3 regions of the Brassicibacter mesophilus genome follow, and region 1 is predicted to be linked to each of the others. Evidence: riboswitches for the same ligand, from Rfam matches in the RefSeq annotation. Region 1 holds a riboswitch; each other region holds the start of a gene.
What was found. Region 1 has a riboswitch for thiamine pyrophosphate ahead of thiC (phosphomethylpyrimidine synthase ThiC). Riboswitches for the same ligand answer to the same signal wherever they lie in the genome.

Region 1 (7,828 bases):
CTGCATTTGAAGTCATTACAATTACTGTATTCTCAAAAAATACAGTTCTTCCCTGGCTATCTGTTAGTCTACCGTCTTCAAGAATCTGTAGCAGCATATTAAATACATCCGGGTGAGCCTTTTCTATCTCATCCAATAGAATAACTGAATACGGTTTTCTTCTTACTTTCTCTGTCAATTGTCCTCCTTGGTCATAGCCTACATATCCTGGAGGAGCACCTATTAACTTAGATACCGTATGCTTTTCCATATATTCAGACATATCAACTCGAATCATAGCTTCTTCAGTACCAAAAAGCTCATATGCTAAAGATCTGACAAGCTCTGTCTTTCCTACACCAGTAGGCCCTACAAATATGAAAGATGCTGGCTTTTTCTTCTTCTTGAACCCAGAACGATTTCGACGTATAGCTCTCGATAATGAAGAAACAGCTTCATGCTGCCCTATTACTCTTTTATGAAGCCTGTTTTCTAAATCCAGCAGCTTCTCGGCTTCCTGTTCAGTAATTTTTTGAACAGGAATTTTAGTCCATGCTTCAATAACGTATGCAATATCATCAATTGTTATTTCAACTTCATTGCATTTCTCTTCTATTTCTTTTATTTTTCCTTCAATTCTAAGCTCTTCTATTTTATATTCTGCAGCTTTTTCATAATTATCAGTTGATGCAGCTTCTTCTTTTAAATCTTGGATTTTCTTTAAATCCTCTTTTAATGCTTCCAATTCTACAAGTCCTTGATTTTTCAGATTGGCTCTTGATCCTGCTTCATCAATTACATCTATAGCCTTGTCTGGTAAAAATCTGTCAGTAATATATCTTTGTGACATTTTTACTGACTCTTCAATTACATCGTCAGATATCTTTACCTTATGATAATCTTCATAGTAATCCTTTATACCTTGAATAATCTCTACTGACTCCATTATTGTAGGTTCCTCAACTAACACAGGTTGGAATCTTCTCTCAAGTGCTGTGTCCTTCTCAATATGCTTTCTATACTCTTCAAGTGTAGTAGCACCTATAACTTGAATTTCTCCTTTCGCAAGAGCTGGTTTTAATATGTTTGCTGCATTCATAGCTCCACCATGTACCTCACCTGCACCCATAATGTTATGAACCTCATCTATGACTAGAATTATATTCCCACACTCATTAGCCTCATTAATGATAGATTTCATTCGGCCTTCAAACTGACCTCTAAACTGTGTACCTGCTACAATAGAAGTTAAATCAAGAAGGTATACTTCTGCATTAAATAACTTAGATGGAACCTGTTTATCAGCTATACGAACTGCCAAGCCTTCTGCAATAGCTGTTTTACCTACTCCAGGTTCACCTATCAATATAGGGTTGTTTTTTGTTCGTCTGTTAAGTATCTGTATTACCCTATCTATTTCTCGATTTCTTCCAATTATTCTATCTACCTGATTATTTTTAGCTTTTTCTGTTAGATTTGTACCATACGTATCTAGATATTTTTTCTTCTTCTTTTTAAGCCATTTTTTATCAGTCTTTACTTCAGAATCTTTATCATTGCTTTGATTATCCAAAGAAACGTCGTTCTCTTTGAATTTAATTTCATTGTCTGAATCGCCTTCAATATTAGAAAAGTTATTTTTAAACATGCTCATAAATGGATTTTCTGAATCTAAGTTATCCATATCCATGTCTTCTATTAAATTACTCATCTGCTCATTTAAGTTTTCAAATTCCTCAGGTTTAATATCCATCTGCTGCATTAATTGATTTATAACTGGAAGTCCCATTTTTTTGGCACATTCCATACATAATCCTACCATTTCAGTCTTTCCATTTTCAATTTTGGAAGTAAGAATAACTGCTATGTTCTTTTTACATACTGAACACATTTTCATATATACCATCTCCACTTTCTATATATCAGAATAAGAATTATTTTATTACAGTATAGCACAACATTACTCAACTTTAATCTCAATTTCATTAATTTTCTGCTCAATAGCTGTTCTCTCTTCTTCATCAAACTTGTTAAGCAGTTTATTTATCAATTTGTCAATTTTCTTACCTGTTTCAACTAATACTTCATCTGAAGGTACACCTGATTTATGAATTAGCTCTGTATTTATCTTCTTTATGCTACGAAATGTACTGCTACTAAATTCTTCTCCTAAAAGCTTCTGAATATTCTCTACTGAAATAAGATATTTTTCATTTTTAAACTCGGGATGAAATTTCTCAATAAGCTTCCTCATTACTATCTGAAGATCCGACCACTTATCAACAAAATAAAACAAAGCTTTTCTGCTTTGAATTATAGACTCATCTTCATCAGAATTACTATAAGGATTTCTATTTAGTTCGCTTTTAGCTTTTACAAACTTTTTATAAAGAGTCATATCATTTTCAATCATCTTATCAATTATCTGTTCAACAACTGTATTACTTTCACATGAAATATCAATATTATCAATATGCTTATCTATTGCTTTAGGTGTATTTAAACCTGCACTTTTTAAAAATTTGAAAAGTAAATCTGCTCTACCCATTACTATATCTTCAATATCATTTATTTGGTTTTTAGAAGATATCCTGCCATAAATAAAGGAAGCTAGTTCATAGTGACTGCTAAATGCAACTTCATTTTGAGTCACTCTTTCTTTTACTGCTTTATATAGTCTCTTTAAGCCTAATTCTCCAGCTAGTATCAATCCATTTAATTCATCTAATATTTCATATTCATCTATGGAAAGTTCTCCATTTAAAGGTTTATATACGAGGTCATGTTCAACTTCAGACCACGCATGCATTAGAACAGATGCTACTTGTATTTCAACATTAGCTTGACAATATTTTGCTTCATCTTGTTCAATTTGAGTAGCCTTTAGATTGATCCTGTAATGAGTCGCATGGTATCCAGAAAACATTTTTTGATATTTAGGACCAAATGAATTACCCTCAGATATTTTATTCCCACTGTTTTGTGGAAATTTTTTTATTTCTTTAACTTTAAACTTTGACTTTATAAACCTTTCTATCTTTTCCTTATCACTTGGGAAATATAAAGCTATCCTTACGCCAGCTAAATCTACTATATCTGAATATATGTCATCTACGCATTCATACTTTTTACTTTGACTTCTTTTGATAAGCTTATCTTTTAGGCGGTCTACTCTTTTGACTCTATATGTTACAATAGCTCTTATTCCAGCTTTTTCAAGCTCGTTTTCACATATCTGTGCACAAATTCTTGCGGTTCTTTCATAAAAATCTATTTCTCTAACATACTGATTAATAAACTTTTCAACTACATCCATTGCTATTCCTCCTATAAGATTGCTGCAATTATAAAGCTATAACAATAATTATACCTTATACTATTAAAACAGACAAATGTATTAAACAATATAAAAAAACTCCTTCTATTCATTAATTAAAATGTACGAAGGAGTTTTTTATATTATATTATATTATATTAAGTATTCTAGATATCCACTTTTTTACCAGAGATGACACTATTTATGTTCTTTACAGCACACATCTTTCCACACATAGTACACGTACTTCCATCATGTGATGAGTTTTTTCTATAATCTTTTGCTTTTCCAGAATTTAAAGCCAGATTAAACATTTCATTCCAATCAAGAGCAGCTCTTGCTTCACTCATTTTTCTATCCCAATCTGCTGCTCCAGGAATGCCCTTAGCTATATCTGCTGCATGAGCTGCAATTTTTGCTGCAATAATTCCTTGTTTCATATCTTCTAGCGTTGGAAGTCTTAGATGTTCTGCTGGCGTTACATAACATAAGAAATCTGCACCTGTAGAGGCAGCTATTGCTCCACCAATAGCCGAAGTTATATGGTCATATCCAGGAGCTATATCTGTTACTATGGGCCCAAGAACATAAAAAGGAGCACCGTGGCATAACTTTTTCTGTAGCTTCATATTAGCCTCTATTTCATTTATAGGCATATGTCCTGGTCCTTCGATAATGATCTGTACATCTTTATTCCATGCCATTTTTGTTAGCTCCCCAAGTGTAATAAGCTCTTCAATTTGAGAAGCATCAGTAGAGTCTGCTATAGACCCTGGTCTACATGCATCTCCTAAACTTATTGTAACATCATGCTTTCTACATATTTCTAACAATCTATCATAATGCTCATAGAATGGATTTTCATTGCCTGTAATTTCCATCCAAGCATATAATAAAGAACCTCCACGAGAAACAATATTAGTAAGTCTTGGATTTACTTTAAATCTCTCAACTGCTCTTTTATTTAAGCCAACATGAATAGTAAGAAAATCTACACCTTCTTCAGCATGAGCTTCAACTACTTTAAAAAATTCATCAGCTGTAATATCAGCCAGTTCTTTTCCTAAAAACCCTATAGCATCATACATTGGAACTGTACCTATCATTGCAGGCGAAAATTCTATAAGCTTACGTCTAAAATCTTTAGTATCTCCATATGAACTTAAGTCCATAATTGCTTCTGCTCCCATTTCTATAGCCACTTTTACCTTTTCAAGTTCATCTTCATAATTTATACAATCTTTTGATATACCAAGGTTAACATTAATTTTTGTTTTTAATCCCTTTCCAACACCCTTTGGCTTTAGAGATTTGTGGTTTTTGTTAGCAGGAATTACGACTTGTCCAGTTGCTACAAGTTTTATTAAATCCTCAACTCTTATATTTTCCTCTAATGCTACTGCCTGTAATTCTTTAGTTACAATACCTTTTTTTGCAGCTTCCATCTGTGTTGACCATTCCATAATATTCCTCCATTCGTTTATGAATTATTAATAGTGCGCAAAAAAATACAGCACCAAAAAATTTGGCACTGAGGGGCTAATTGCAGGCAAAAAAGGACTTACCAGCATGGATAAGCCCTATCATTCTTAGAATATTGCTTTCCCTACGGCGGTATTAACCGCGTCAGGTTCAATGGGTTAAGGATTCTTTCCTCTCTCAGCCTATCGGCACCCCCAGCACCAAGTATATATTTTAAACTTATTATATCATAATACTTTGCTAAGTCAACATACAACATAGATATATAATCTGATACTTTCTGCTTATTCTACCAATAGATTTGGAACAGTATAGTATCCATGTAGCCCAGATATTATACTATTTTTACCTATTCTAGTATATAATCCAGCTAGTTTTTCGTTATACATAAACAATCCTATTATATGCCCAAATTTACTTACTTTAAGCTCATCTTTTTCGAGCTCAATAAAGTCTCTAGTATATGGTATGCAAAATTCCTGCAATAGATAGTCATTATTCCAGCATTGATCTAGTTTTTCTTTCCACTGGTTTTGTGTGAAGTCTCTTCCAGCATACACGCCTTTAGAAGCATATAAATCTACTGGCTTAATAATGTATTTATCTTTGTTGTTTAATGCTTCTTCATATATTATCTTATTCCCACTAAGTTCTTTAGTATAAGGGATATGAGCTTTAATATATTTCTTTTCTTCATCCGTGAATAATTCTTGTGTATCTTCATCGTGAAGAATCTTAAATATTATCTTATTATGCATTATCTGTGATTTAACTGGACCAATTACACAAACAGCTTTATCTCTATATGCATTTATTAAGTCCTGTATTTCTTCGCTTCGCTCTATAAGCTCTCTAGTTACAATTCTTCTATAGATCAAATCAATCTTCATGTCATTAAAGAACAATTCACTACCATCATACCGTAATTCTCTAGGATCTACAATTTCTGTTCTATATCCACGTTCAATATATGCCTTTTTAAATTCTTCAAATTCAGCTGGAGTTCCACTCTCTTCAAAATCTACAATGGCCACATTAGGTTTTTCTATTTTATCATTAAACCTCTTAAAAGTTTCAATACTTTCATCAACCCACTTATATATGAGCTCAAAATAACTTAGTCTATATTTTTTTTGCATCCTTTTTGCTGGCTCTGCCTCTAAAAGTATTCTAGCAATTGTATTATCTTCATTCATAGCTGATGATCCATCAGTATTGAGTTCACAAAACTTGAACTCCTCTCCTCCTCCATAAAAGATATCAAATCTTCCAATAGGGACGTTAATATCATACCCGTGATCAACTAGTATAAGCTCTTCTAAAAGTTTAGGATACCCAAATTTCAATCTAAACTCAGATGATTCCTTGTATTTGTCAACTACTTTATTTGTTATTGACATTAAAGTTCGTCCGATATTTTCAAATGTTTCTATGTCCTGCTTAGTAAAAATCATTGGTTGATATAAAAATGGAATTGGCTTTCCTTTATATTTTGCATTAGAGTTCGCAACCTTCTCTACTGTTTTTTTATAGTCCTCAAGAAAGTTATTATCATCATTTTTAACTATTTCAATATACTCGTTAGTGAGTTTTATTGCATCCACAGCTCATCACCTCTATCAAGTTTATTATTTATAAAACACCACTTAAGCGCTTCTTTTTTACCTAATTCAAGCCTCTGTTTAGTGATTTGTGAAGGAACTTTTCTACTATTAATCATGTCTTCTAAAGGCATTAAATACTCTTTTTCTATGTCACTAAGCTTGTCTTTTGAAATAGCTATAAGCCATTTACCAACTTCATACACTGATTTATCTTTTATATTAGTATATAATCCTTTTTCAACAATATCTTTTTTAGCTGCATTAATGTCATCAATATTCAAAGTTTTAACGTATTCATAGACTTTGTCTAAGTTACTTTGATCATATAAAATACCTTTCCACAATGCAATAGCAGCAAAATTCAGTGGATATGGTACTGCATCCATCATCCTTACTTCGATATATTTTTTAGTTCTCACATCTGGAAAAACCATTGTTAATACATGCTCTAACTCTTTTAGTAAGTAATCCTCCGGATTAAATATTTCTTTATATATCTTTTTATCAGTAAATATAATTGATTCTCCATTATCAATAAATATAGGAGGTTTATTTAAAATGTATTCTGCATATTGTTCATATCCAAATAAGCCACCAAATGTCTTATCTACAATTCCGCACCTATCACTATCACAGTTCTCCCAGATAATATTTCTCAAGCAATGCTCACTTGATTCATTACCCTCAAAAAAAGGAGAGTTATCAAACATTGCATATATAACTGGCGAAAGTGCATTAGCTATTTTAAATTTCTTAGCATAGTCTTCTTCTGACTTGTAGTCTATAGATAGTTGCACTGAAGCAGTACCTTTCATCATGTTATGCGCATATCTTCCCTTTGATTTAAAGTACTCAAACATATATCCATATCTTTTCTTAGGTATTATCTTTATATCTGAAATCTTACTTTCAGGCTGATATCCTGTTGCTATTAAGGTTTGATTCTTAGCATCTAGTATGGGGACTATCTCATCTAAAAATCTTGTATACTCTTTTTTAATATCTTCAATATTTTTATATGGTTTAATGCTAAGCTCTAATTGACTTCCAGGCTCAAGAGTTATAGTCGTACCATCCTTACTTAATCCTAAAAGATAATCTCCTTCATATTTCCCTTGCCATCCAGTTGAGAGAAGTTTTTTTAATGTGTCTTCTACTCCATGAGTTCCATAATAAGATATAGTTTTTAAGCTGTTCTTGTCAACTATAAAGTGTTCAAATTCAACTCCTATATTAAAGTTCTCTTCTTCTTTTTCATTGCTCTTAAAATACTTTGCTATCTCTTCTACTTGTTTTTTATTGTTCACTAACTTCCCCCACTTTCTTATACTTTCAATACCTATTATACCCATATAATTACTAGGGATAACATAAAATTATATTCAAGTATTATTATTTCATTGCGGATAATATGTATACTATATCATACAGTCAATTATTAATATTA
Region 2 (7,828 bases), on a different contig from region 1:
TTTTATTTGAAAATACAGTTATTAATAAATCTTAATAAGTAATTAATTAAAGATTAACAAAATTCTGAAAAAACATTTATATAATATAAGTATAACAAAAATACCATAAGTTTGAATAAACGAAAAAAACAGTAAATATGATTTAATTATTAGGGGGGATTATTATTGAGGAAAAATAAAGGGATAGCTATAGTGATGTCTTTAATCATGCTAGTATCTATTTTAGGTGGATGTACAAATGATAGTTATACTGATAATAATAAGGAAAGTGAAGTAAATTTCAGCAGCATTAATGTATCTCTTTTAAATTCAAAAAATATAATGAATACAATAAAAGAGCTGTCTTCAGAGAGATATAACGGAAGACTAGCAGGTACGAAAGGAAACGAATTAGCAGCAGAATATATAGCAGGTTACTTTAAAAAAGTTAAATTAGAATCGCCTAAAGGGCTAGAAAATTTTAGACAGAGCTATACACAGAATGTCAGGTTTACAAATAGTGCACCTAAGTTAGGTATTCTAGATAACGAGGGGAATTTAATTAAAGAATATAGTTATTTAGAGGACTTTTCTGTGCAAACATTCATAACTGCTTTGAGTATAAAGGGAGAAATAAAAGGAAAAGCTGTTGTAATCGAAACTGTCGAGCAGTTGTCAGAGGATACAGAAAAACTAAAAGACAAAATTTTGCTTATACCTGAAGCTGTAAATAATAAAATTGGCACTAGGACTCTAATCACTCGTATATTAGAGTCTAGAATGAATGTAAAGGGTATTTTGTGTGAAGTAGATATATCAAGTCCTAATCATAGATATAATGCATTTGTAGTGGGGCCCAATGCTCAACCCGTAGCTATATTCAATAATAGTGCACCGATGATGTTCATGAGTGATGCAGATTCATTCAAAGAAATGAAAACAGCTGCTAAAAAAGGTTCTGACTTATATATGAAAGCAGACTATTCAGTAGAAAATGTAACAGCTTCTAATATAATTGGGTTAATGGAAGGTAATGATAAGGAGTTAAAAAATGAATTCATTATCATAGGTGCTCACTTTGACCATGTAGGTGATAATAAAAATGAAACCTATAATCCTGGTGCATTTGATAACGGTTCTGGTACTGCAGCAATAATGGAAATAGCTAGAGTGTTAAAAGAAAACAAGATTAAGCCAAAGAAGTCTATACTTTTTATAGCTTTTAATGGAGAAGAAGAGGGATTGTATGGATCACACCATTATGCAGACCACCCTGTATACCCACTAAATGACAAGACTGTTATGATAAATCTTGATATGGTCGGTTCAAAAACACCTATACCTTTGAGTATAGAAAGCTTTGACAGCACTAATACTAAACTGAGAGATAAATTATATAAATATGCTAAGGGATTAAATGTCGAGAGCATTGCAGATGTAGGTCAAGGAAGTGATCATGCGCCATTTGCAGCAAAAGGTGTAGATGCAGTTTGTTTAATACACATGGATTTGAAGAATGGATACCATACACCAAAAGATACTATTGAAACTGTTGACGAAAAAAGAGCTGAAGAAGTTGTTAAGCTTGTACTATTCTACTTAGATAAGAATGCATACTAAAATAGATGTTAAAAATTCAAATATAAATTATAAATAATTAATCTTAGATAAATACAAATAAGAGTTGCTATATAAATAGGAGATGACCTATTAAGTCATCTCCTCTAAAATTTTGTAGAGCTTACTTTTGCTTACTTTGAAATTAAGCTGTGAAGGTTCTTGGCCGCAAGGCAGATATCATTTTTCCCTAGAATAGCTGAAACAACAGCAATACCGTCAGCTCCTGTATTTATTATTTTTTTTGCGTTTGTTTCATTGATTCCACCTATACCAACTACAGGTATTCGTACGGATGATTTTATTTGTTCCAACTCATTTAAATTTACACTTTCAGTATCTTTTTTTGTTTTTGTTGGGAACATGGCCCCTACTCCTAAGTAATCAGCACCTTGACTTTGTGCTTCGAGTGCTTCATTAAGACTTGATGTAGATGCTCCTAAGATTTTATCAGGACCTAATAGTTTTCTGGCAACATTTATTGGAATGTCATCAGGACCTATGTGAAGCCCATCTGCATCTATAGCTAAAGCTATGTCTAGTCTGTCGTTGATTATAAGAGGTGTATTGTACTTATCAGTTATTTTCTTAACTTTTAATGCTAAATCGTAAAATTCTCGAGTTGTTGTGTTTTTTTCTCTCAACTGTATTAAACTTACGCCACCTTGTATAGCTTGCTCAATACTTATATACAAATCCTTATTTCCTAGAATATTCCTATCTGTAACTAAATACAATGCATAATCAATATCTGATTTATTAATCACTTATTTCACCTGCTTTCATTATAGTATCTGAAGTCATATTATAAATAGTATCAAACAAATTCACTTTGAAGCTCCCTAATCCTTCACTACACTTTAATGATTTGAAAGCTATTTCACCTGCTATACCCATCGATACTACCCCTCCTATAGCTCCTATGAGATAATCACTAGTTACACCACAATATGAAGCAATTAAAGAAGATGTCATACAACCTGTTCCTGTTACCTTTGATAATATTTCATGTCCATTATTTATATAAAAAGTCTTATTTCCATCTGATAAAATATCTTTTTTGCCAGTTATTGCAACTACACAGTCTAACTTTGATGCCAGTTTTTCTGCAACTTCTGTACAGCCTTCGTCGCTTGCTATTGAGTCTACTCCTCTAGTACTGACTTCAAGCCCAGATAAAAATTTTATTTCGGACATATTTCCCTTTAGTACAGATATTTTTACGTTATCTAAAATATGGTTTACTGCTTGACTTCTTAATGTAGTTGCTCCAACACCTACAGGGTCAAGAATAACAGGTACTTTTAATTCATTAGCCTTTTTTCCTGCTAATATCATAGAATTAACTGAGTCCTTACTTAAAGTGCCAATATTTAGAACTAAGGAAGATGACATAGCTACAACTTCTTCTACCTCAGATTCATCATATGCCATAATTGGTGAACCACCTATGGCTAGAGTTATATTTGCACAATCATTTATAGTCACAAAGTTTGTAATATGATGAACTAGCGGCTTTCTTTCTTTTATTATTGGCAGCAGTCTTGAGACTTCTTGCAGTATTTCCATCCTGACATCACCCTCCAACTTAGACAGTATATTATTGAGGTTATAATCATAACAGGAACTGTAGAACCGATTATAAAATCAAACTTAACAAATTGATAGTATAGTATGATCCCAATTATCCATACTATTGTTGCACCCCAGTTAATAAGAAGATTATCTTGTAGCTTTCTATTCTTTTTGATTATAAAGTAATCAGTTAGAAGAACTGCAAACAGTGGAGCAAATACTGAACCTATAGCATATAAGAAATTTTCATACTGCTCAATAGGTAATAATACTGCAATTATAGTCCCAATACCACCCATTATTATTGCTATTTTTCTTTCATCAAGCTTTGGTAGAATATTTAGGAATGTAACGCCTGCAGAATAGGCATCTAAAAATGTTGTAGTTACTGTAGATAGAACTATAATACCAAGAGCAACTACACCTAAATTAGCAGCAAGCATCATAGCGCTTGGATCTGGGTTTTCAGCTACTATGGCTGCTCCAAGTCCTATAACGTACATCCAGCAACTACCAATGAAATATCCAGCAAAGCTTCCTATGATACCATCTCTTTTTTTCTTAGCATATCTAGTATAGTCAGCAATTAATGGCAGCCATGAAAGAGGCATTATTACATTAAGCTCAATAGCAGTTCCAAAAGTCATATTTCCAGCAGGTATTTTAGTAAATAATTCACTATTTCTAAATACAACAGTACTTAGTACAATGGTTAGTATAAATAGAAGGGAAACAGCTATAAGATTAAGCTTTTTCCAGCCTTTTTTACCTATTACTATCCAAAAGCATATTAGAGCACCTATTAGTAAACTCCATACAGTTATATTGTCAAATGACCACAGAATTTTAGTTATTTGATTTACTGATCTTGCTCCTGATATTATCATTACTGCAGTCCAACCGATTAGCTGCATCACATTCAAAATAGAGAATAAATATGAGCCATATAAACCAAATGATATTCTAGTAGACATTATAGATGGCAGCTTCTCTTTTATCCCAATGACTCCACCTAATATCAGAATAGTTGTACCAATTAAATGGCCAATAAGAATTGCAATCAAACCATTTTTGAATCCTATTGGGGCTAATAGTCCACCAGTAAGAATTTCAGCTATTGATATAGATGCACCAAACCAAAGCATAAAAAAACTTATTAATGAGAGGTTACTGTTTTCTGTATTATTCATTTATTACACCAGCCCTTTTGTATAAAGTATAAAAATGATTTGTAGGGCCAACGCCTTTGCCTAGAGATAATGAATGCTTTATTGCTGTAGTTATATAATCTTTAGCATTAGCAACTGATATTTCTATTGAATAGTCTTTAGCAAGATTTGAAGCAATGGCTGATGATAAAGTGCATCCAGTACCATGAGTATTTTTTGTATTTATTCTTTCTGTTTTAAAATATTTGAATTCAGTGCCCTTATATAGAACATCAGTAGCATCATTTTCCATGTGGCCGCCCTTTATAAGTACATTTTTTGCCCCTAATGCATGTATTTTTATGGCAGCTTCTTGCATTTGCTCTAAATTGCTTATACTCATCCCAGATATAACTTCAGCTTCTGGAATATTTGGCGTAGCTATTGTAGCTAAAGGTAAAAGTTCACTTATCAGAGTTTCTTTTGCTTCCGGTACAAGCAAATCATATCCACTTTTTGAAATCATAACAGGGTCTAGTACAATATTTTGAGGATTGTATTTCTTTAGCTTTCTTGCTATAGCCTTTATAGTATCTATCTGTGAAACCATTCCAATTTTTAAAGCATGTACTTCGATATCATCAAATATTGCATCAATCTGTCTTTCAATCATATCTACGGAAATATCTTGTACCCCAAAAACTCCTTGAGTATTTTGAGCTGTAATAGCAGTTATTACACTCATTCCAAAAACACCGTGAGCAGAGAAGGTTTTTAAATCTGCTTGTATTCCAGCTCCGCCACTACTATCTGAACCAGCTATAGTTAATACATTTCTCATTATGAGCACCTCTTTTTATATATTTTTAAGTATTTTACTTGAATCTAAAGCTTTTAATAGGCCGTAACCAATTATTGTACCTCCAATTGTACTTACCATGAAAGGCAATACGAAGAATAATATTGCTACATCTTTACCCATGAATAGCTTTGCTACTGGATATGCAGCTAATGCACCTAAAAAACCAGTTCCCAATACTTCACCTAATGAAGCTATTGATTGTTTGCCAGTTTTTTTGTATAAGAAACCAGCTAAAAGTGCACCAATCATACTACCCGGAAAAGCTAGCAAAGAGCCCGTACCAAGAATATTTCTAAGTAATGAAGTTAAAAATGCATTGGCAACTGCATACCAAGGTCCTAGAATTACTGCAGATAGTATATTGATAGTGTGTTGTATAGGGAAACATTTTGCCACACCAACAGGAATATAAAATATATGACCCGTTAATGTACCGAGTGCTATGAGAAGAGCAGATAAGGTAAGCTTTTTTGTCTTCATAAACATCCCTCCCTTCAAAAAAATATTTGTACTAGAGGATGTTGGGATAAATAAAAAAGCATAAACCCCAGAATAAGGATTTATGCTTAAACTTAAACATAAATATATAACTTTCCTACGCTGGCATTATCCAGATCAGGTTGAGGGTCAAAGACTTTATAGGGTCTTTATCTCAGCTGGCCTTTCCAGCCCCCCTAGTACATAATCGCGTTTTCAATTTTCATAACAATATTAACACATATATCAGTATTGTTCAATAATAAAAATTCTTTTATTGACTGATATATAATGTACATTAATAGTATTGTTCGAATAATAGAAATGTTATATAATTATAGTATTAGGTTATAAGGAGGTGTAAAGATTGAACTTTAAGTGTATGGTTGGTATTTTGGACTATTTGTATACAGTTAAGTCTATAACACATGTTGTTAGGTATACAAGGGAGGAGTGTGTCCAAAAACAAATATTATGTCAACCACGTACTAGTGAAATCTTTACATAGGCTTGTTGTTCAGTAAACATATATACTAATATATATCGTTATTGCATAATATTATTTTTGATATATGGCCCTAAGTAAATTTTACTTAGGGGTTTTTGTATGCATTCTTGGTGGGAGGGAGTAAATATAATTAGAGATTAAGAATAAAAAACTATGATTTATGAATTAGGAGAGATAAAGTATGGATTATATAAATAGATTAAAAAGCAATATTAATAAGAACTATGTATTTGTTTTATTAAAAAATTTGGATTTAACTCAGGGTATTTGGATGATATATTTAGCGACAAAAGGAATGTCATTAGTACAACTAGGGATGCTTGAAGGTATTTTTCATGTTACTTCATTCTTGATGGAGGTTCCAACTGGGCTTGTAGCAGATATTTATGGGAGGAAAACTAGTCGTATTTGTGGAAGACTATTTTCTCTAATTAGCATAGCACTAATGATATTTTCAGATGGGTTCTATTTGTTTGCATTATCATTTGTTTTTTCTGCACTTTCATATAATCTTGAGTCAGGTGCTGGAGATGCGCTGATATATGATTCACTAAAAGAAGTAGATGAAGAAGAAAAATATATGAAAGTGGCTGGTAAGCAGGAGGTATTTTTTCAGTTTGGAAAGGTGGTTGCTTATATTGTAGGTGGTTATTTAGCTACTAAAAGCTACTATTTCGCATTTTCAGTGACTGCATTTTTTATTATAGTAACAATTATTCAAGCTTTTTCATTTACTGAGCCTGATATTGAGCTTGGGCATAAGCATGAGGATACTATTGCTACAATACTAAAAAAACAAGTTACAGATAGTCTTAAAGCAATAAAGGAAAATAAAAAAGTAGGTTTTTTTATAATCTTTACAGAGATTATATTAGCTTTTGGAACAAGTTTATTTTTCTACCTTCAGAATTATTTAAAAGACAGTGGATACACTGAGTTAAACATAGGAATAATGTTTGCAGCATCTTCATTGATTGAAGCATTTATTGCTTCACAAGCTTTCAGAATTGAAGGATTTATAAAAGAAAAAGGGATACTGCTTTTTATGCCTATATTGTGTATGGGTTGTGTTTGGGGAATTGCTTTGAGTGGGTATCCTTCAGTATTCTTTATACTTATGATGGCGGTAGAAGGGTTAATTTATGTTGCAATGAGTGATTATATAAATAAGCTTATTCCTAGTAAAAACAGAGCGACTATATTATCTCTTTCTAGTATGGTTTTTAGTTTCTTCATGATATTTATTTTTCCCATGATAGGTAAAATTGGTGATATATACTCATTAAATATTGCATTTAGATTTCTAGCAGTAATTGGCTCAATATTAGCTGTATCAAATTTTTTATTAGTGCTAAAACTAGAAAATAGAAAGCAGCCAGTAGATATATAAAATAAGTGGTCCATATGGACCACTTATTTTATATATTTTTCTTCTAGCTTATTTACTAGTTCAATATACTTTTTCTTTACTTCAATATGCTGTTTAGTTTCTTCAAAGGTTTCAAACTGCCTATCAAGCTTTTTAAGAGTCTCTTTTTTAAGGTTATTGCTTGCAAATTTGTATATCATATTATCTTCTTTGTCTATATGCTTATTAAGAAGATTTGCGTATCCAACTGCATTTGCTATTATGTCAATTGTTGCTTCATTATTACCAGCTTG
Region 3 (7,828 bases), on a different contig from region 1:
CAGCAAATAAGTCTAATACTGTGCTATTTTCTGGTATGTAACCTATAATATTAAATATAGATTCCTTAACTCTGTCCGCTGTTGGTCTAGTACTCATACCTTTCGGTGCCTTAAGCTTATGTCCTTTCAACTTTCCTGTAATAACGCGCAACATAACTCCTCCTTGCAATCATTACTTTTATTTTAGCACAAAAATAATCTGTGCAAAACTATATGTTATAAAAAAAAGATGTATTAATACACCTTTTTTATTATTTGCTAATTAAAGCTAATTAAATCAAGACCACTATTAAACATTTTTTTGAGTCTTTCTCTAATTTTTCTGTTTTCAACTAATTTTAGTTTTGGATCTTGTTCTAGTAGTTCTGAAGCTAATATCTGAACTTCCTTTAGTGTACTAATATCTGTAAATAGATTTGCAATTTTTAAATCCGGCATACCATGTTGTTTTGTCCCAAAAAATTGCCCAGGACCTCTTATTTCTAAATCCTTTTCAGATATTATGAATCCATCTGATGTACGTTCCATTACCGCCATTCTTTCCTTTGAAACTTTGCTATTGCTCTCATTAATAAGTATACAATAAGATTGATAATTGCCTCTTCCTACTCTACCTCTAAGCTGATGTAGTTGTGCCAATCCAAATCTTTCAGCATTTTCAACTATCATTATATTAGCATTGGGTACATTAACACCAACCTCAATAACCGTAGTCGAAATAAGAACGTTGATATCACCTGTTTTGAATTTATTCATTATATCTTCTTTTTCTTTAGCCTTCATTTTGCCGTGTAGCAGTCCAAGATTTATATCTTTAAAATACTCTTTTTTTAGTATTTCATATAATTCTGATGCAGATTGAAGCTTAACAGAATCAGATTCTTCAACAAGCGGACAAACAATATATGCCTGTCTGCCTTCAAAAACATGTTTTTTAACAAAATTATATATTCTTTTTTTCATTTCATTAGTAACGGCATATGTTTTTATACTTTTTCTACCTGGCGGTAATTCGTTTATAATAGATATGTCTAAATCTCCATAAAGCATCAACGCTAATGTCCTAGGAATTGGAGTAGCAGTCATAACTAATATGTCAGGGTTTTCTCCTTTACTAGACAACAGCGCCCTTTGTCTTACTCCAAATCTGTGTTGTTCGTCAGTAATAGTTAATCCTAGATTCTTAAACTCTACAGTTTCCTGTATTAATGCATGTGTTCCAACAACTATATCAATTTTCCCATCTTTAATATCTTCAATAAGCTCCCTTTTCTTTTTGGCTGATATGCTACTAATTAATATTTCACATGAAATTCCAAATTTATTAAGCATATTAGTTATGCTTTCATAATGCTGTGTCGCTAGAATCTCAGTAGGGGCCATCATCACTGACTGATATCCTGATTCATATGCTTTAATCATAGCTAGAATAGCTATGATAGTCTTACCCGAACCAACATCTCCCTGAATAAGTCTAGTCATTTGATTTTCTGACTCCATATCTGCTTCAATTTCATTAAAAACCTTTAGCTGAGAATTTGTAAGCTTAAACGGCAGGTTATCAATGAAATCATTAATCATAGTAGATTTTTTAAAACATATTCCTTTTTGCTTCTTACTATATTTGTTTTTAAGAATAAACAAACCAAGTTGAAGCATAAGTAATTCTTCAAATACTAGCCTTTTTTTTGCATTCAAATACTGCTTTCTTCCTACTGGAAAATGAATATTAGAAACTGCATCTTTAAATGAAACTAATTCATACTTATCTATTAGATGTGATGGTAGTATATCATCTTCATTATTTAAATATTCTTCAATTGCATTACCTATAAAACTTATCATATCGTTATTTGATAGCTTATCTGTTAAAGGATAAATGGGCACTATTTTTCCTATTTTATTGCTGTTATCGTTCTCCTTTACATAAATAGGATTATGAACTTCAATTCTTCCCCCTGTCTTCTTCACCCTGCCATTGATTTTAAGCACTTCGTCAATTGATAAATTGTTTACCACGTAATTTTGATTAAACCACGTTAAAAATGCAATTCCAGTATCATCTTTAACTGGGATTTTAGTTATAGACAAACCCCTTCTAGGTTTATACGTACTATATGGGCCACAAACTACAACTCTTAAATTTACCTTTTCTCCATTTTCTACATCAATTAACTTTTTTATTTCTCTCCTATCTTCATATGCTTTCGGAAAATAATAAAATAGATCCTCAATCGTTTCTATATTTAACTTTCTTAAAAGATTTGCTTTTTTAGGCCCAATACCTTTTACATATCTAACAGAGTTGTTTAGGTTAGTCAATTTCTTCACCTCAAAACCTATTCTTGTATAAATAAATAAACAAGAATCAAGAGGTCAAGCTCTAAATCCTTGTCTATGCTTTAACATCAGTTTCAACCTTATGAAAAATTTATAAAAAAATTCTCTATTCTATTGATACTAGATAATAATAAAGGGGCTGTCCTCCATATATCATATCAACATCAAAATCTTCGAATTCATTTTCAATTTTATTTTTTAGTTCTTCAGCTTGATTTTCTTGAATATCTTTACCATAGAAAATAGTAATCAACTCGTTATCATCATCAGCAGTATTTCTTATTAAGTCTAAAACAACTTCCTGTACATTTTGTCCTACCGTTTTAATTTCGCCATCACAAATTCCAATTATATCATCTTTCTTAATTTCTTTATTATCAATTACAGTATCTCTAACAGAAAAAGTAACCTGACCTGTTTTTACAGATTTAATTGCATTGCTCATATTGTCTATATTATCTTCTACTTCAAGCTCCTCATCAAAAGCAAGTAATGCAGATATTCCTTGAGGAATAGTTTTTGTAGGCAACACCTCAACATTTTTTTGACTTAGTTCTTTTGCCTGAGTTGCAGCTAACACAATATTACTATTATTAGGAAGAATAATAATAGTATCCCCTGTTACGCTGTCAATTGCCTTAAGAATATCCTCTGTACTAGGATTCATAGTTTGTCCACCAGTGATTACATAATCTACTTTCAAGTCTTTAAATACGCTTTCAAGACCCTCGCCCATTGCTACAGTAATAAAACTGTATTTCTTAGTTTCTTGGCCATGTTCGTTCTTATTTTGAGTTTTTATTTCTTCAGACTTTTCTGTATTATTCCTGTGTTGGTACTTCATATTATCTATTTTGATGTCTATTAGTTCACCAAGGTTAAGCGCCTTCTGCAATACATCACCAGGGTTATTGGTATGAACATGAACTTTTATTATATTTTCTCCACCTACTACTAGCAGCGAATCACCGAATTTAGATAATTCATCTCTAAAGCTTTCACTATCTTTATTAGTATTATTAATGATAAACTCAGTACAATAAGCAAATTGTATGTCATCATTATTTCCAGTATCAACAAATACATTGTCGTTAATAGGAGCAGCATCATCTAAAACAAATTCTTCCTTACCTGCTAAAGCCTCTAAAGCACCAGAAAGTATTACTATCAACCCCTTACCTCCAGCATCCACAACCCCAGCTTGTTTAAGTACAGCCAGCATTTCAGGTGTCTTTTGTAAAGTTTCTTCTCCATGCTTTATAACTTTTTTCAAGAATTCAACTATGTCCATTTCATTCTTGGCAATTTCGAAAGATGCTTCTGCACACTCTCTCGCCACTGTTAGTATAGTACCTTCTATAGGCTTCATTACTGCTTTATATGCAGTGTCAGAACCCGATTTGAAAGCAGCAGCAATAACCTTCGTATCTATTTTTTTTACATCCTTTAAGCCTCTTGAAAATCCTCTGAATAGTTGAGAAAGAATAACACCTGAGTTACCTCTAGCCCCCATGAGAGATCCGTTCGCAGCTGCTGATGCAACTTTTTCTATGCTATTTGTTTCAAGATTTTTTATTTGTTTTATTGCCGACTGCATCGTTAGAGACATATTTGTTCCTGTGTCTCCATCTGGTACTGGAAAAACATTTAATGCATTAACAGCTTCCTTATTTTTTTCTAGTGAATTTGCAGCGCCAATAAATAATTTCTTTAATATAATCCCATCTATATATTCAATTTTCAAAATTAGTACCTCCTTAACCTACTTTTGTACCCTTACTCCTTGTACGTTTATATTAACTCTTTCAACTTTTAAACCAGTAAGGTTTTCAATATTATATTTTACTTTCTCAATTATATTATTGGCAACAACAGATATTCTTGTTCCAAACTGAACTACAATATATAAATCAATTACTATTTTGTCACCTTCAGTATGTACTTTTACACCTTTTGTTAAGTGCTCTTTTCTTAATAATTCAACTAGTCCATCTGTTGCGTTTCGACTTGACATTCCAACTAGCCCATAACATTCCATAGCCGATAATCCCGCAATGATCTCTAGAACGTTATCGTCAATATTTATAGCGCCATATTTATTGTTCAATTTACCTGGCATTAGCAGTCCTCCTTTTTAGAATAATAAATTAGTGTAAGGATTATAATTATATTCTACATTATAATCCTATTATCTTCAACTTTATAATATCTATAATGATTTTTAGTATATTATTATCTTTATATTGCAAAATTAAACTTAGATGTGTTACAATAGAGTGTGTTGACTTAATGATTATAAATATTGGAAATTATGCAATTTAAGAAGTTGAGGAGGTGTTCGATGTGGCAAAATTCTGTGAAGTATGTGGAAAGGGTAAAGTTTCTGGACATTTAGTAACTTTCTCTAACCGTAAAAGTAATAGAACTTGGTCTCCAAATGTACGTAGAATAAAAGCTATTGTTAATGGAGCTCCTAAGAGAATATATGTTTGTACAAGATGTATAAGATCTGGTAATGTAGAAAGAGCGTTATAAAAGTAGGCTTCCTATGAATTGGAAGCCTGTTTTCTTTTTTTTCGCAATAATATCCTGCTAATTGCTCTAGGGAGCTTTATAACTAGTATTTTCACTTCATTCCCTCCCCTATTTTAAAAAATCATTTATAAGCTATAGCATTTTAAATAGTAACCAACCTAAGCAAACAAGTAAAATCCCTAATAAAAATATCCATAATGAAACAGGGACAACTTGTATTATGATTATTACTCCAACAACAGCTAAAATAATTCCTAATGTCTTTTTGAAATTATATCTAGATGGACATCTCCTAAATTTAAATTTCCTCATATACAACACCTCTCTAAAGGCTACTATAATACATATTATTCTCTAGCCAATAAAATGTTACAAAAAAATCGGCTTTTCAGCCGATTTCTAGAATCAATCCTTTGACTTTATAATAATAAACAAACCATCTTCTATATATACATCACCTTTATCTTTAACCAAGCTATTGCTAATACCATAGCTTGAACCTAATTTAAAGTGCTCTTCATAGGTCTCATATTCAAACCCTTTTAATGTCACTTTATTTTCATTCACTGTAAGAGGTATTAAAGATACATATGGATATATCCCTTTTTCAATTTGTCCACTTTTATCTATTATAGATATTTCATTATGGGAATCAATTATTTTTGCTTTTATATTATTTTTTAATAATTTATAAAGAAGCATTATATTAGCTAAAGTATGATCTAATCTTGTTCCTGTAACTCCTAGTAAGATGATCTCAGTCGATCCATGCTCTATGGCATAATCAACCGCTAATTCAGTGTCAGTTTTATCCTTTTTTACAGGATGTTTATATAGTTTTATATTCATATTTTCATAAGTCTTTAATACATCTTTAGGAATCGAATCCATATCTCCTACAATAACATCTGGAATAATACCAGTATTTATTATATGCTTTGCTCCTCCGTCAGCACATATTATCATATCAGAATTATTGGCTATTATATTATTAATATCAATACTTTCAAAGTTTCCATTAGAAATTATAACAGATCTCATATAATCACTCTCTTTATGCTATTTCTTTTCTTAAGGTTTTCCATAATAATAATATTATTATTATGGAAACAATTAATTCTATACTTAAATAGCCACCATTGTATAAAATTGAATATATCCAAGGGTTTTGATCTCCAGCAAATTCTTTGAAAAATACAACTCCTGATAAAACATGTGCAATCATTCTTCCTAATACTGCAACAAAAACCCCAAGTACTACTGATACATATTCAAGTTTACCGCTACCTGCTTTTTTTATAACAAAGTATCTAAATAACCCAGCAACACCTAATACACTAAAAGCTACTGGATAGTCTAAAAAAAACTGTACAGGGTGAACAATATAAGGATCTATTATTGCTTGAATAATCCCGTATACTAATCCAGCAAATAAACCACGTAAAGTTCCCCAACGTAATGCAATTATAATTATTGGTATCATACTTCCAGCTGTAACCGAACCTCCGAAAGGTGCTTCATATACTTTGATCATACTCAAAATTGAAGCAAGAGCTATCATTACTCCGCTCTCAGTCAAAAATCTCACATTATTCTTATTATTCATATAAATACCCCTCCACGTGTTTTTTTGAATATCCCCTAGAGAGGTTCTACTAGCAATTTCAAAAGAAATATTTAGTAAAATTAAAACATTATCAAATAGGGTAATGTTTTAGTAGTTTACATAAATAACCACTTCCCTACGCTAGTACTAACTAGATCAGGTTATAGGGTCGAAACAAATTAGTCTCCTCTCAGCCATGTAGCTCCCCTAGTGAAATACTCATATTTATCTTTCATATTAATTATAACATCATTTTAGTCGTTGTAAAGTTATATGTTCTTAAATTTATTAGTTGCTTCAATTATATTATCAGCACCAAATATAGCTGATCCTGCAACAGCAATTGTTGCACCATATCCAATAACCTCTTTAATGTTGTCTAGCTTAATTCCACCATCTACTTCAATATCAATATTTAACCCTAGTCTATCAATTAACTTCCTTAGCTCAAGTATCTTGTCTCCCATTTGTTTAATAAATGACTGTCCTCCAAACCCTGGATTTACAGTCATGATTAATACCATGTCTATATCATTTAATATATATTTAATGGTATCCAAGGAGGTTGAAGGATTAAGTGCAACTCCTGCTTTTACACCACAAGCTTTTATCTGTTGAATCGTTCTGTGCAAATGAACAGATGCTTCTTGGTGTACTGTTATAATATCTGCACCAGCTTTGGCAAATTCTTCTATATATCGTTCTGGTTTTTCAATCATTAAGTGTATATCAAAAGGTAATTTTGTTATATTTCTTAATTTTTTAATAACAGGTGGTCCAAATGTAATATTAGGTACAAAATGTCCATCCATAACATCAAGATGTACTATGTCAGCTCCACCTTTTTCTATTTGCTCAATTTGTTCTGCTAACCTACTAAAATCAGCTGATAGTATTGAGGGCGCAATTTTTATCATATTAATACCTCCTGTTATCTCTTATTTCATGTAAAAAGTTTAAATAATTATTGTATCTAGACTCACTAATGTCTCCATTTGAAACAGCAGATTTTACTGCACAATTTGGTTCCTTATAGTGCTTGCACCCAGTAAATTTACATAGGTGTTTAAGTTCATTAATCTCATCGAAATAACCTTCAAGATCTTCTTCATTTAAAAAATCCAAATCTAGTGAACTAAACCCTGGAGTGTCAACTACCCATCCTCCGATTTCTAATTCAATTAATTCAACATGTCTTGTAGTATGTTTACCTCTATTAGTTTTATGACTTATTTCACCAGTTTGCAGTTTTAAATCAGCTTGAATGTTATTGAGTAAAGTAGATTTACCTACTCCTGAAGGACCAGCAAAGACAGTTATTTTATCTTTTAGCAACTCCCTTAATTC

Region 2: linked by a shared signal. The riboswitch ahead of thiW (energy coupling factor transporter S component ThiW) and the one ahead of thiC (phosphomethylpyrimidine synthase ThiC) in region 1 are both predicted to bind thiamine pyrophosphate.
Region 3: linked by a shared signal. The riboswitch ahead of thiT (energy-coupled thiamine transporter ThiT) and the one ahead of thiC (phosphomethylpyrimidine synthase ThiC) in region 1 are both predicted to bind thiamine pyrophosphate.

Annotation. Positions count from the first base shown of each region.
Region 1 is NZ_JBNPXI010000029.1:11,682-19,509, forward strand. It holds gene HNR33_RS20160 (ATP-dependent Clp protease ATP-binding subunit) at 1-1,876, opposite strand, end outside; gene HNR33_RS20165 (hypothetical protein) at 1,940-3,295, opposite strand; gene thiC (phosphomethylpyrimidine synthase ThiC) at 3,463-4,758, opposite strand; TPP riboswitch at 4,881-4,983, opposite strand; gene HNR33_RS20175 (glutathionylspermidine synthase family protein) at 5,062-6,381, opposite strand; gene HNR33_RS20180 (glutamate--cysteine ligase) at 6,369-7,688, opposite strand.
Region 2 is NZ_JBNPXI010000015.1:60,379-68,206, forward strand. It holds gene HNR33_RS15045 (M28 family metallopeptidase) at 166-1,599, shown strand; gene thiE (thiamine phosphate synthase) at 1,731-2,363, opposite strand; gene thiM (hydroxyethylthiazole kinase) at 2,356-3,165, opposite strand; gene cytX (putative hydroxymethylpyrimidine transporter CytX) at 3,126-4,361, opposite strand; gene thiD (bifunctional hydroxymethylpyrimidine kinase/phosphomethylpyrimidine kinase) at 4,354-5,160, opposite strand; gene thiW (energy coupling factor transporter S component ThiW) at 5,176-5,661, opposite strand; TPP riboswitch at 5,757-5,867, opposite strand; gene HNR33_RS15075 (MFS transporter) at 6,348-7,556, shown strand; gene HNR33_RS15080 (hemerythrin domain-containing protein) at 7,580-7,828, opposite strand, start outside.
Region 3 is NZ_JBNPXI010000002.1:392,794-400,621, forward strand. It holds gene rsmD (16S rRNA (guanine(966)-N(2))-methyltransferase RsmD) at 1-154, opposite strand, end outside; gene recG (ATP-dependent DNA helicase RecG) at 259-2,322, opposite strand; gene HNR33_RS04580 (DAK2 domain-containing protein) at 2,447-4,084, opposite strand; gene HNR33_RS04585 (Asp23/Gls24 family envelope stress response protein) at 4,103-4,459, opposite strand; gene rpmB (50S ribosomal protein L28) at 4,684-4,875, shown strand; gene HNR33_RS04595 (hypothetical protein) at 5,008-5,187, opposite strand; gene HNR33_RS04600 (thiamine diphosphokinase) at 5,281-5,916, opposite strand; gene thiT (energy-coupled thiamine transporter ThiT) at 5,930-6,481, opposite strand; TPP riboswitch at 6,598-6,700, opposite strand; gene rpe (ribulose-phosphate 3-epimerase) at 6,751-7,398, opposite strand; gene rsgA (ribosome small subunit-dependent GTPase A) at 7,400-7,828, opposite strand, start outside.